DNA from 2 places in the Longispora urticae genome. Region 1 is predicted to be linked to the other one. Evidence: riboswitches for the same ligand, from Rfam matches in the RefSeq annotation. Region 1 holds a riboswitch; the other holds the start of a gene.
What was found. A riboswitch is a leader RNA that binds a small molecule or an ion and turns the genes downstream of it on or off. The one in region 1 is predicted to bind ZMP and ZTP.

Region 1 (5,797 bases):
TCCTGATGGCCGCGCAGAAGACCCCGGACCCCGACAGTCCGTTCCGGCCGTGGGCGCCCCTGCCCTGACCTCCGACGGGTACGAGGCCACGCCCGGTACTTGACTATCTCCAGTACCGGGCATAGCTTGGTGTGGTGATCCCGCCCCGCGACCCGCAGCTCCTCAAGGGCGCCCTGTCCCTGCTGCTCCTGTCCCTGCTCGCCGAACGCGAGTCCTACGGCTACCAGGTGGTGCAGCGCCTGCGCGAGATCGGCCTGCCCGACATCCTCGAGGGCACCGTCTACCCGGCCCTGTCCCGCCTCGAACGCGAGGGCCGGGTCACCGCCCGCCTGGTCTCCTCGACCTCCGGCCCCGCCCGCAAGTACTACCGCCCGACCCCCGCCGGCTACGAGGCCCTCGCCACGGGCACCGCCCAGTGGTTCGCCCTCGCCGACGTCGTGGGCGCGGTCCTCACCCGCCCGGTCCCCCCGGCCCCGATCGAAGGATCCTGAGATGTCCCACCCCGTGAGCTGGTTCGACCGGCTGCGTATCGAGTCCGTCGTGTGGTCCCTCGACCACCGCCTCTACGATCTGGCCCCGAGTTCGCGGGTCGCCAAACGCCGCGAGGTCCGGGAGAATCTGCTGTCCGCCGCGGCCGACATCGGCACGTCCGCGGCCCTGCGCAACCTGGGTGGCAGCCGCCGGCTCGCCGCCGAGTACCGGGCGGCGGAGTACGGCGGCGAGGCGCGCCCGGCCTGGTTCACCGCGCTGCTGTTCTTCATGACCGGACAGCTGCTCATCCAGTCGCTGCTGACGGAGTACGTCCTCACGTTCGGTGCGGGGATCAGAGCCGCCGACCCGGACGCCACGGGCGCGTACACGTGGAAGGGTTTCGGGTTCTTCCAGCAGGCGGCCACGTTCACCCTCGACCACGGTCAGGGCACGTGGACCGGCGGCCAGCTGACCGTCTGGGGCTGGGTCGTCTTCGGCGTGGCCACGATCCTGATCGGCCGGTTGTGGCGGGCCGTGCCGGGATGGAACCGGCTGACGGGCGCGAAGGCGATCTGAGACGCCAGGCCCGGAAGCGCGACGCGGGACCCCGATCCGATGGAACGGCCCGCCCGCGCCGGGCGGAGCCGTGGCCGGTCAGGCCTCCTCGACCTCGCCCAGCCGCCCCAGGACCGCCTCGCTGATCGTCGCCAGCTGCTCGACCTGCTCGGGCGTCAACACGTCGAACAGGTGCCGCCGGACGGCCGCGACATGCCCGGGGGCGGCGGCGGCCAGCGTGTCGAACCCGGACTGGGTCAGGGTGGCCCAGTTGCCGCGCCGGTCGGACGGACACTTCTTGCGGATGACCCAGCCGTTCTCCTCCAGGCGCGCCACCGCGTGCGACAGCCGGCTCTGCGAGGAGTGCGTGCGCTCGGCCAGGTCGCTCATGCGCAGCGACCAGCCGTCGGTCTCCGACAGCATGGCCAGGATCATGTAGTACGTGTGCGGCATCCCCGAGTCCCGCTGGAGCTGGCGGTCCAGTGCCTCTTCCAGGCGGCGCGTCGTGACCAGGTAGGCCAGCCACGCGCGCCGCTCGGAGTCGGTCAGCCAGCGGGGTTCTGCCAGCGTGCTGTTCGGCATGTCAGGCGGCGGGGGTCAGGTCGATCGTGTGACCCGTCCGTTCGACCTTCGCGTGCAGGTACCGCAGGTTCGCCTCGGTGGCGTGCACCCCGGTGCGGGCGAGGACGCGGACGTCCACCCCGAGGGCGCGCAGCTGGGCGGCCTTGTCCGGGTTGTTCGTCAGCAGGTCGACGCGGGGCGCGCCGAGCGCGGTGAGCATCTGGGCGGCGGCCGTGTAGTCGCGCTCGTCGTCGGCGTGCCCGAGGGCCCGGTTCGCGGCGTACGTGTCCAGGCCGGTGTCCTGGAGGGCGTAGGCGTCGAGCTTCGCGTACAGCCCGATGCCGCGGCCCTCCTGGCGCAGGTACAGCAGCCAGCCGCCGTGTTCGGCGATCCGCTCGACGGCCTCGCGCAGCTGCGGGCCGCAGTCGCACCGGGCGGAGCCGAACACGTCGCCGGTCATGCACTCGGAGTGCACGCGCACGAGCGGCACGTCCACTCCGGTCACGTCACCCAGGCCGATCGCCAGGTGTTCCTTGCCGTCGGCGAGGCCGGTGAAGGTCACGATCTCGGCGGGGGTGGTGAACCCGTCGCCGAACCGCAGCGGCACCGGGACCCTGGTCCGTATTCCGGCCGGAGCAATCATCGTTGTCCTCCACGGTGCTTGAGCGCTCAAGTTCCCTGTCGACGATACGGTGGGTCACCTTAACGATCAATGTGATCAACCTCGCGGAATATCAGACCGTCCACGGGGGTGTGATCCACGAACCGTCGGCGAGCGCCGCCCGCAGGCCCACGCTGGTGCTGACCCAGGCGGACAGCGGCTCGGCCCCGGTGTCGATGCCGAACAGGCTGCCGGTCGGCACGATGACGACGTCGCCGGCGGTCACGTCGTGCTTCCGGTCGTCCAGCGTGACCGTGGCCGAACCGGCCGTGATGCGCAGCACCTCCTCCCGGGTGACGCGGTGCGGGACGCCGGTCGTGCCGGCCGGGACGTCGACCTGCCAGGCGGCGAGTTCGGAGCTGCCGCTGCGCGGGGCGGCGTAGGAGGTGAAGGTCGCGCCGTGGATCTCGTGGACGACGGCGTCGGAGGGGCGGACGACTGGCACGGTGACTCCTCGGAAGTAGACAAGTAGCTTGTCTAAATGGTCAATGTTCTTGTCCGTGCTGTCAAACTACTTTTCATGGGTACCGACCACCGCGCGCTCGCCTACCTCGTCCTCGCCGCCGCGAACACCCTCAGCGAGGCCATCCACGCGGGGGTGGTCGCCCGGGGCTTCGACGACGTCCGCCCCGCGCACGGCTTCGCGTTCGTCCGGCTCGCCCCCGACGGGGCCACCGTCGGACAGGTCGCCGAACACCTGGGCGTCACGAAGCAGGCCGCCAGCCAACTCATCGAGGAACTGACCCGCAAGGGGTACGTGGCCAGCCAGCCGCACCCGCGCGACGCCCGGGCCCGGCTCGTCACCCTCACCGACCGGGGCTGGGCCTGCACCCGGGCCGCCGACGCCGCGGCCGCCGAGGCGGTGGCGCGCTGGGCGGAGGTGCTCGGCGAGGACCGGGTCGGGGCCCTGGTCACCGACCTGGGCCGGGTCGCCGCCCCGGGACGGCTGCGTCCCACCTGGTGACGCCGCCCCGCCCCCGGTGCCCCTGGTAGATTCGACCCTGCCGCGACTGGCGAAGGTGGATCACCACCGGGGAGCGGCAGCACACACACGTGACGGTGTCGTCCGCCTGGGCACCTCTGTCCCACCGACGGAGGTTCGCCGTGCAGGAATTTCTCGACCGACTGGCCAGCCGCAGTCCCGCCCCCGGTGGCGGGGCCGCCGCCGCGCTGCACGCCGCCCAGGGCGCGGCCCTGCTCGCGATGGTCGCCCGCTACAGCGACGGCCCGAAGTACGCGGGGCACGCGCCCCTGATCACCGCCGTCCTCACCGAGGCCGAGGAGCTGCGCGGGCGCGCCGTGGCCCTGGTCGCCGAGGACGCCGAAGCCTTCGCCGCCGTGGCCGCCGCGTACAAGGGGCCCCGGGAGGTGCTCGCCGCCGCCCTGGTGGACGCGGCCCGCCCGCCGGCCGCCGTGATCGCCCTCGCGGGCCGGTTGGTCGCGCTCGCCGAGGACCTGCTGCCCGTCGGCAACCGCAACGTGGTCACCGACATCGCGGCCGCCGTCGAGGCCGCCCGCGCCGCCGCGACCACCTCCCGGGTCAACGTGGAGGTCAACCTCGCCGGCGCCACCGACCCCGACGCGCGCCGCGACCTCCTCGCGACCCTCGACGGGGTCGACGACCTCGTGGCCCGCGCCGACCGGGTCACCGCCGACGTCCGTGAGGGGCTGGCGGCGTGAACCTGTCCGGACGGGAACTCGCGGCCACCATCCGCGCCGACGTCGCCGCCCGGGTCGCCCAGGGGCCCGCGCCGAAACTCGCGATCGTCACGGCCACCGCCGACGAGGCCAGCGCCTGGTACGTGCGCTCCCTGGCCACGGCCGCCGGCAAGGTCGGCATCACCTGCGAGGTGCTGGACCTCGGCCCGGACGCCTACACGGCCACCGTCACCGACGCGCTGCGGAAGCTCGCCGCCGACCCGGGCACGCACGGCGTCATCCTGCAGACCCCGCTGCCCGCCGGGGTCGACGCCCGCGCGGTGGCCCTGGCCATCGACCCCGCCCAGGACGTCGACGGCGCGAACCCGGAGAGCCTCGGCCGGCTCGTCTGCGGCCTGCCCGCGTACCCGCCCGCGACCGCCGAGGCCGTCGTCGCGCTCCTCGACCACCACGGCGTACCCCTCGCGGGCAGGGAGGCCGTCGTGGTCGGCCGGTCCACGGTGGTCGGCAAACCCCTCGCGCACCTGCTGCTCGACCGGGACGCCACGGTCACCGTCTGCCACTCCCGCACCGCGGACCTGGCGGCCGTCACCCGGCGCGCGGAGATCCTCGTCGTGGCCGTCGGCCGGGCCGGACTGGTCCGCGCCGGACACGTCGCCCCGGGTGCCATGGTCGTCGACGTCGGCACGCATCCGACGGCCGACGGGGGACTGGTCGGGGACGTCGACGCCGACTCGGTGGCCGGGGTGGCGGGGGCGCTGAGCCCCGTACCCGGCGGAGTGGGTCCCGTGACGACCGCCCTGCTGCTGCGGCACACCCTGGACGCGGCCCGGGCCCGGGCCTGAGGTTCGGCCCGCCGCCACCGGCACGGGGCCGCCCTGCGCCGCGTTGATCGCGGTCGGGGATGACGACGGTGTGCAGGCGGCCGTGCGTCCACACGCGCCGACGTCCCGGCGCCACCACCTCGGTGGTCGCGCCGGGACGTCGGTGACAGCGGGGTCAGGCGACCGAGCGGAAGAACTCCCGGACGTCGTCCACCAGCGCCGCCGGCTGCTCCAGGGACAGGAAGTTGCCGCCGCGCTCCACCTCGGTCCAGCGCGTCACGTTGTGGTCGCGCTCGGCGAACCGGCGGATCGCCACGTCCGTCGTGGCGGTCGCGATCACGGCCGTGGGCACGGTGCCGCGCGGCTTCGGGGCCCAGGCGGCCGGGTCGTGGGCCGACTCGTAGTACAGGTTGGCGGAGGAGCCGGCGGTGCCGGTGAACCAGTACACGCTGATGTTGGTCAGGAGGTTGTCGATCCCGACCGCGTCCTCGGGGGACTTGGCCGCCGCGTCGGTCCACTCCTGGAACTTCTCCGTGATCCAGGCCAGCTGCCCGACCGGCGAGTCGTGCAGCCCGAACGCCAGGGTCTGCGGCCGGGTCGACTGGATGGCGTTGAAGCCCATCATGTCGTCGCGGAAGTTCTGCAGCCGACCGAGGCGGCCCTGCTCCAGCTCGGAGAGGCCCTCGAAGTCCGCCGGGTCATCCGACGGGAACGTGATCAGGCCGTTGAGGTGCACCCCGACCACCTTTTCGGGTGCCTGGCGGCCCATCTCGGCGGCGATCCAGGCGCCACCGCCGCCGCCCTGCACGCCGTAGCGCTCGTAGCCGAGGCGGTCCATCAGGGTCACGAACGCGCCCGCGATCCGGCCGGTGTTCCAGCCCGGGCCGGCGTGCGGGCCGGAGAAGCCGACGCCGGGGGTGGAGGTGACGACCACGTGGAAGTCCTCGGCCAGCGGAGCGATCACCTCGGAGAACTGGGTGAACGAGCCCGGCCAGTCGTGCACCAGCAGCAGCGCCACCGCGTCCGGGTTGGCCGAACGGACGTGGACGAAGTGGATGTTCTGCCC
Region 2 (5,797 bases), on a different contig from region 1:
TGCACGTTGCGGTGCCCGAGGCTCCAGACCAGGCTCTCGGGGAACGGGTTGCCCGGGGCGGGCCTGCCCTCGGCGGTCACTCGGAGGATCTTGCCGCCGAGGCTGGCCAGGTCCTGGGAGTTGCCCGTCGTACTCGCGTCCCCGGTGCTCACGTACAGGAACCCGTCGGGGCCGAACGCGAGCCGGCCGCCGTTGTGGATGCCCGACACCGGGATGCCCGTGATGATCGCCTGGGGCTGTTCGCCGATCTTCATCTTCGCGACGCGGTTGTCGGTCTTCGTCGTGTAGTACAGGAAGATGGTCTGGTCCGTCGCGTACGTCGGGGAGACCGCGACGCCCATCAGGCCGCCCTCGCCGCTGGAGAAGGCCTCCTCGATCGTGGCCAGCGGCTGCACCTTCAGGCCGCTGGACGTCGACTCGGGCCCGATCTTGAGCAGCCGGCGACTGTCCCGCTCCGTGACCAGCGCCCCGCCGTCGGGCAGGAACGCCACGCCCCACGGCACGCTCAGGTTCCGGGCGATCACGGTCGCGCTGGCCTGGTCGTCGTCGTCCGTGGCGGACTTCGACGGCGAAGGGGTCGGGAACCTCGGCGGGGTGCCCGTGTCCTTCTCCGAGGGCGGACCGAAGGTGCACCCGGCGAGCAGGCTCGCGGTGGTGAGCACGACCAGGGCCCGGCGGACGATCACAGGGGGCTTCACGAGCCCAGGGTATCCGCTTCCCCGCCCAGGACGCGTCCCCCGGCGGCCACCAGCCGGGGCACATCGGTCGGCCGGACGGCCGGCAGCGGCAGGGTCGCCCCGGACGGCAGCAGCACCGTGACCTTCTTCCCGACAGCCTCGAACCCGTCGATCTCCGACCAGTCGAGCCGCCGGCTGCCCACGGCGCTCCGCACGGTCAGCCCCTCGGGCGCCGCGTCGACCCCGGCCCGGCCGGCCCACAGACCGATCGCGGCCGGCACGAGCAGCACGGGCGCCAGCCACCACGAGCTGAGCGCGAACGGCAGCGCGCCGAACGCGGCGAACACGACCGCGACCATGATCGCGCCGCTGTACCGGAATCTCACTACGTCTTCGCGTCGGGCCACGCCCCGATCGTCCCACAGCCGCCCGCGCGGGCTGCGAGCAGCGGCCGGGCCGGCGGAGCAGGTCACCCGACCCGGCCCGCCCCGTACCCGGCTCCCGGCCGCCCGGCCCCGTCCCCCGTCCGACGGGTAACTGGCCACCTTCCGGGTCGTTAGACAGGAAGCGGGAGGAGGTGGGCGGATGACGATTCTCATCACTTTCGCGCTCGCCGTGGCCGTCGTCGCCGACGCGCTCTGGTTGCGCCTGCTCGCGGCCCTGGTCGCGGGCGGGGCGTGGCTGTACCGCCGCCGGCCCCGACGCCTGCCGGCCGCCCAGCGGGGAGATCTGCGGGCCGCCCTGGAGAAGGACGCGCTGGACCTGAGGTTCCAGCCGGTCGTGGACCTGGCTGACGGCCGGACCGCCGGGGTGGAGGCGTTGCCGCGCTGGCACCATCCGAAGCTCGGCTGGCTGGGTCCGGCCGAGCTGCTCCGGATGGCCGCCGAGGCGGGCCTCGGTTCCCTGCTCGGTGCCTGGGTCCTCGACCGGTCGTGCCGCCAGCTCGCCCGTTGGCTCGCCGACGGCCGCGACCTGTGGATCTCGGTCCGTGCCGAGCCCGCCGAACTGGAGTCCGTCACGTACGTCGCGGGCGTCGCCGCGGCCCTGACCACCCACCGGGTGCCGGCGGCCCGCCTGGTCGTTGAGGTGACGGGGCCGGGCGATTCGCGCCAGGTCACGAGCCAGCTCGCGGGTCTGCGCGCGCTCGGCGTCCGGGTCTGCCTGGGGGGTACGGACCTCGGGCCGGCCACCATGCGCCAGCTGCGCCGGCTGTCGGTGGACCTGGTGAAGGGTTCGGGGCCCGCGACGGCGGTGGTGGTGACCCTGGGCCGCCGCCTGGGCTACGAGGTGGTCGCGCAGGACCTGGGGACGGCGGAGGCGTTGACGACGGCGAAGGCGGCCGGCTGCCGGTACGGGCAGGGTGCCGTTCTGGGCCGGGCGGCCCCCGCCGAGCACGTGGAGCCGCTACTGGAGTGGGCGGCAACCCGACGCGCGGGCTGACCCCGGGCCGAGCCCCGAGCGGACCCCCGGGCCGGGAACGCCCGGCTCGGCGGGAGCGCTCCAGGGGTCCGGACGAACCGCCGGACACCGGTCACATCCCACCGTAACCATCGAATGCTCTTGAAAAGACCCCGGCGCCCCACGAGAGCGGGGCGCCGGGGTCCGTGACGTGCGTGGCTACTCCGCCGCGTAACCGGGCATCGGGTAGTCCTTGAGCAGGTCGGACACCTCGCCGGCGATCCGGTCCAGCTCGGTGGTGTCCTCCTTGAGGGCCGCGCCGATCGCCTCGTCCATCCATGCCGCGACCTGCGGCATCTGCTCCGGGGTGAGGCCCCGGGTGGTGAGCCCGGCGGTGCCGAGCCGGATGCCGGACGGGTCGAACGGCTTGCGCGGGTCGAACGGCACCGAGTTGTAGTTCAGCTCGATCCCGGCGGCGTCGAGGGCCTGCGCCGCGGGCTTGCCGGCGATGCCCTTCGGCGTGAGGTCCGCGAGGATCAGGTGGTTGTCGGTGCCGCCGGAGACCAGGTCGAAGCCGCGCTCCACGAGGGCGGCGGCGAGGGCCTTGGCGTTGGCGACGACCTGGTGGGCGTAGACGCCGAACTCGGGGGTCGCGGCCTCCTTCAGCGCCACCGCGATGCCGGCCGTCGTGTGGTTGTGCGGGCCGCCCTGCAGGCCGGGGAACACGGCCTTGTCGATGGCCTTGGCGTGCTCGGCGTTGCACATCAGCATCGCGCCGCGCGGGCCCCGGAGGGTCTTGTGCGTGGTGGTGGAGATCACGTCGGCGTACCCGACCGGGGAGGGGTGCGCGCCACCGGCGATCAGGCCGGCGATGTGCGCGATGTCGGCGAGCAGGACCGCGCCGACCTCCTTGGCGATGGCCGCGTAGGCCGGGAAGTCGATCGTGCGCGGGATGGCCGTGCCGCCGCAGATGATCAGCTTCGGCCGGTGCTCCAGGGCCAGCTCGCGGACCTTGTTCAGGTCGACGAGGCCGGTCTCCTTCTCGACGCCGTAGTGCACGGCGTTGAACCACTTGCCGGTGGCCGAGACGGACCAGCCGTGGGTCAGGTGGCCGCCGGCCGGCAGGCCCATGCCGAGCACGGTGTCGCCCGGGTTCAGGAAGGCCAGGTAGACGGCCAGGTTCGCGGGGGAGCCGGAGTAGGTCTGGACGTTCGCGTGGTCGACGCCGAACAGGGACTTGGCCCGCTCGATCGCGATCGTCTCGATCTGGTCGATGAACTGCTGGCCCTCGTAGTACCGCTTGCCGGCGTAGCCCTCGGAGTACTTGTTCGTCAGGACGGTCCCGGTCGCCTCGAGGACGGCGGTCGACACGTAGTTCTCCGAGGCGATCATGCGGATCTTCTCGAACTGGCGCTTCGCCTCGGCCTCGATCAGACCCGCGATCTGCGGGTCCTCGGCGGCCAGGTGCGAGATCGATGGCTCGTGCACTGCTCGTCTCCAGACATGGTTTTCGCTGATCCCGGCACCCAGGCGCACGGTGCCCGGCGAGTGTCGCTTCCCGGTGGTTTATGCCCACCCAAACCCGCGCCAGTCGCGTACTCGTCATGCTAGTCGACCTGCGGCGGGCTCCCATCACGAGATCAAGCCGTTATGCTTCGCCGCCATGGGACTCACGCCCGCGGAGGGCAACGCGATTCTGGCCGCCAACTTCGCGCCCTGGGTGCTCGCACTCGGGCTCGTCGTCGAGGAGGTCGGGGAGGGCACGGCGACGCTGCGGCTGCCGTGGTCGGCCGACCTGGCCCGGGAGGGCGGGGCGCTGTCGGGGCAGGCGATGATGGCCGCCGCCGACACCGCGTCCGTGATCGCCCTGTCGGCGACCCGGGGCGGCTTCTTCCCGATGACGACCGTGCAGCTGTCCTCGACGTTCCAGCGGCCGGTTGTGGGCGAGGACGCCCTGGTCCGGGCGGCGGTCACGAAGGCCGGCCGGAGCCTCGCCTTCGTGACCATCACGCTGTCGGCGTCGAAGGGCGTGGCCGCCGAGGTCTCGACGGTCTACGCCCTCCTGGCCTAGATCATCTGACGGGTACGGGGGCCTACGGCACCAGCCGGTAGGCCCCGTCGGAAGCGCTGGTCGCCATCGACGCGTAGGCCCGCAGCGCCGCCGACACGGGCCGCACCCGGTCCACCGGCGTGTACGGCCGGTCCCGCTTCTCCTCGGCCACCCGCCGCGCCTCCAGCTCGTCGTCGGCGACGTCGAGCCGGATCGACCGGTTCGGGATGTCGATGACGATCGGGTCGCCCTCGCGCACGAGGCTGATCAGCCCGCCGGCCGCGGCCTCGGGCGACGCGTGCCCGATGGACAGCCCCGAGGTCCCGCCGGAGAACCGCCCGTCGGTGATCAGCGCGCACGCCCGGCCCAGGCCGCGCCCCTTGAGGAACGAGGTCGGGTACAGCATCTCCTGCATGCCCGGCCCGCCCCTGGGCCCCTCGTACCGGATGACCACCACGTCGCCGGCCACCACCTGGTTGCCGAGGATGGCGGTGACCGCGTCGTCCTGGGACTCGTACACCTTGGCGGGGCCGGTGAAGGTGAGGCAGTCGTCGGGGACGCCGGCGGTCTTGACCACGCAGCCGTCCGGGGCGAGGTTGCCGAACAGGATGGCGAGCCCGCCGTCGGCGGAGTAGGCGTGTTCGACGGACCGGATGCACCCCTCGGCCGCGTCGGTGTCGAGGCTGGACCACCGGTTGTCGGTGGAGAACGGTTCGACGGTGCGCACCCCGCCGGGCGCGGCGTGGAACAGCTCCAGCGCGGCGGCCGACGTCGACCCGCTGCGGATGTCCCACTCGGCCAGCCAGGACTCCAGGTCCGGGGAGTGCACCGACCACACGTCGGTGCGCAGCGCGCCGCCCCGGTTCAGCTCGCCGAGCAGGGCGGGGATGCCGCCGGCCCGGTGCACGTCCTCCATGTGGTACTTCGGCGAGTTCGGCGCGACCTTCGCCAGGCACGGCACCCGCCGGGAGATCTCGTCCACGTCGGCGACGTTGAAGTCGACCTCGGCCTCGCGGGCGGCGGCGAGCAGGTGCAGGACGGTGTTCGTGGAGCCGCCCATGGCCACGTCGAGGGCGACGGCGTTCTCGAACGCGGCCCGGGACGCGATGGCCCGGGGCAGCACGGACATGTCGTCGTTGGCGTAGTACGCGTCGGCGATCCGCACCACCGTGCGCCCCGCCTCCTCGAACAGCCCGCGGCGCATCGCGTGCGTGGCCAGCACGGAACCGTTGCCCGGCAGGGCCAGCCCGATGGCCTCGGTGAGGCAGTTCATCGAGTTGGCGGTGAACATGCCCGAGCACGAGCCGCAGGTCGGGCACGCCGAGCGTTCGATCTTGTCCAGGTCGCTGTCCGAGACGGCCTGGTCGGCGGCGGCCACCATCGCGTCGATCAGGTCCAGCTTGTGGGTGACGACCCCGTTCATGGCGACCGTCTTGCCGGCCTCCATCGGCCCGCCGGAGACGAACACGGCGGGGATGTTCAGCCGGAGCGCGGCGAGCAGCATCCCGGGCGTGATCTTGTCGCAGTTGGAGATGCACACGAGGGCGTCGGCGCAGTGCGCGTTCACCATGTACTCCACCGCGTCGGCGATCAGCTCCCGGGACGGCAGGGAGTACAGCATCCCGCCGTGGCCCATCGCGATCCCGTCGTCCACGGCGATCGTGTTGAACTC

Region 2: linked by a shared signal. The riboswitch ahead of PT931_RS02430 (serine hydroxymethyltransferase) and the one ahead of PT931_RS26590 (cyclodeaminase/cyclohydrolase family protein) in region 1 are both predicted to bind ZMP and ZTP.

The regions. Positions count from the first base shown of each region.
Region 1 is NZ_JAQZSH010000039.1:56,892-62,688, forward strand. It holds gene PT931_RS26555 (PIG-L family deacetylase) at 1-68, shown strand, start outside; gene PT931_RS26560 (PadR family transcriptional regulator) at 135-491, shown strand; gene PT931_RS26565 (hypothetical protein) at 493-1,047, shown strand; gene PT931_RS26570 (MarR family winged helix-turn-helix transcriptional regulator) at 1,126-1,608, opposite strand; gene PT931_RS26575 (GTP cyclohydrolase II) at 1,610-2,230, opposite strand; gene PT931_RS26580 (cupin domain-containing protein) at 2,322-2,693, opposite strand; gene PT931_RS26585 (MarR family winged helix-turn-helix transcriptional regulator) at 2,769-3,212, shown strand; ZMP/ZTP riboswitch at 3,245-3,331, shown strand; gene PT931_RS26590 (cyclodeaminase/cyclohydrolase family protein) at 3,353-3,928, shown strand; gene PT931_RS26595 (bifunctional 5,10-methylenetetrahydrofolate dehydrogenase/5,10-methenyltetrahydrofolate cyclohydrolase) at 3,925-4,752, shown strand; gene PT931_RS26600 (epoxide hydrolase family protein) at 4,907-5,797, opposite strand, start outside.
Region 2 is NZ_JAQZSH010000003.1:172,859-178,655, forward strand. It holds gene PT931_RS02415 (PQQ-dependent sugar dehydrogenase) at 1-698, opposite strand, end outside; gene PT931_RS02420 (PH domain-containing protein) at 695-1,063, opposite strand; gene PT931_RS02425 (EAL domain-containing protein) at 1,263-2,117, shown strand; gene PT931_RS02430 (serine hydroxymethyltransferase) at 2,295-3,563, opposite strand; ZMP/ZTP riboswitch at 3,593-3,679, opposite strand; gene PT931_RS02435 (PaaI family thioesterase) at 3,739-4,146, shown strand; gene ilvD (dihydroxy-acid dehydratase) at 4,169-5,797, opposite strand, start outside.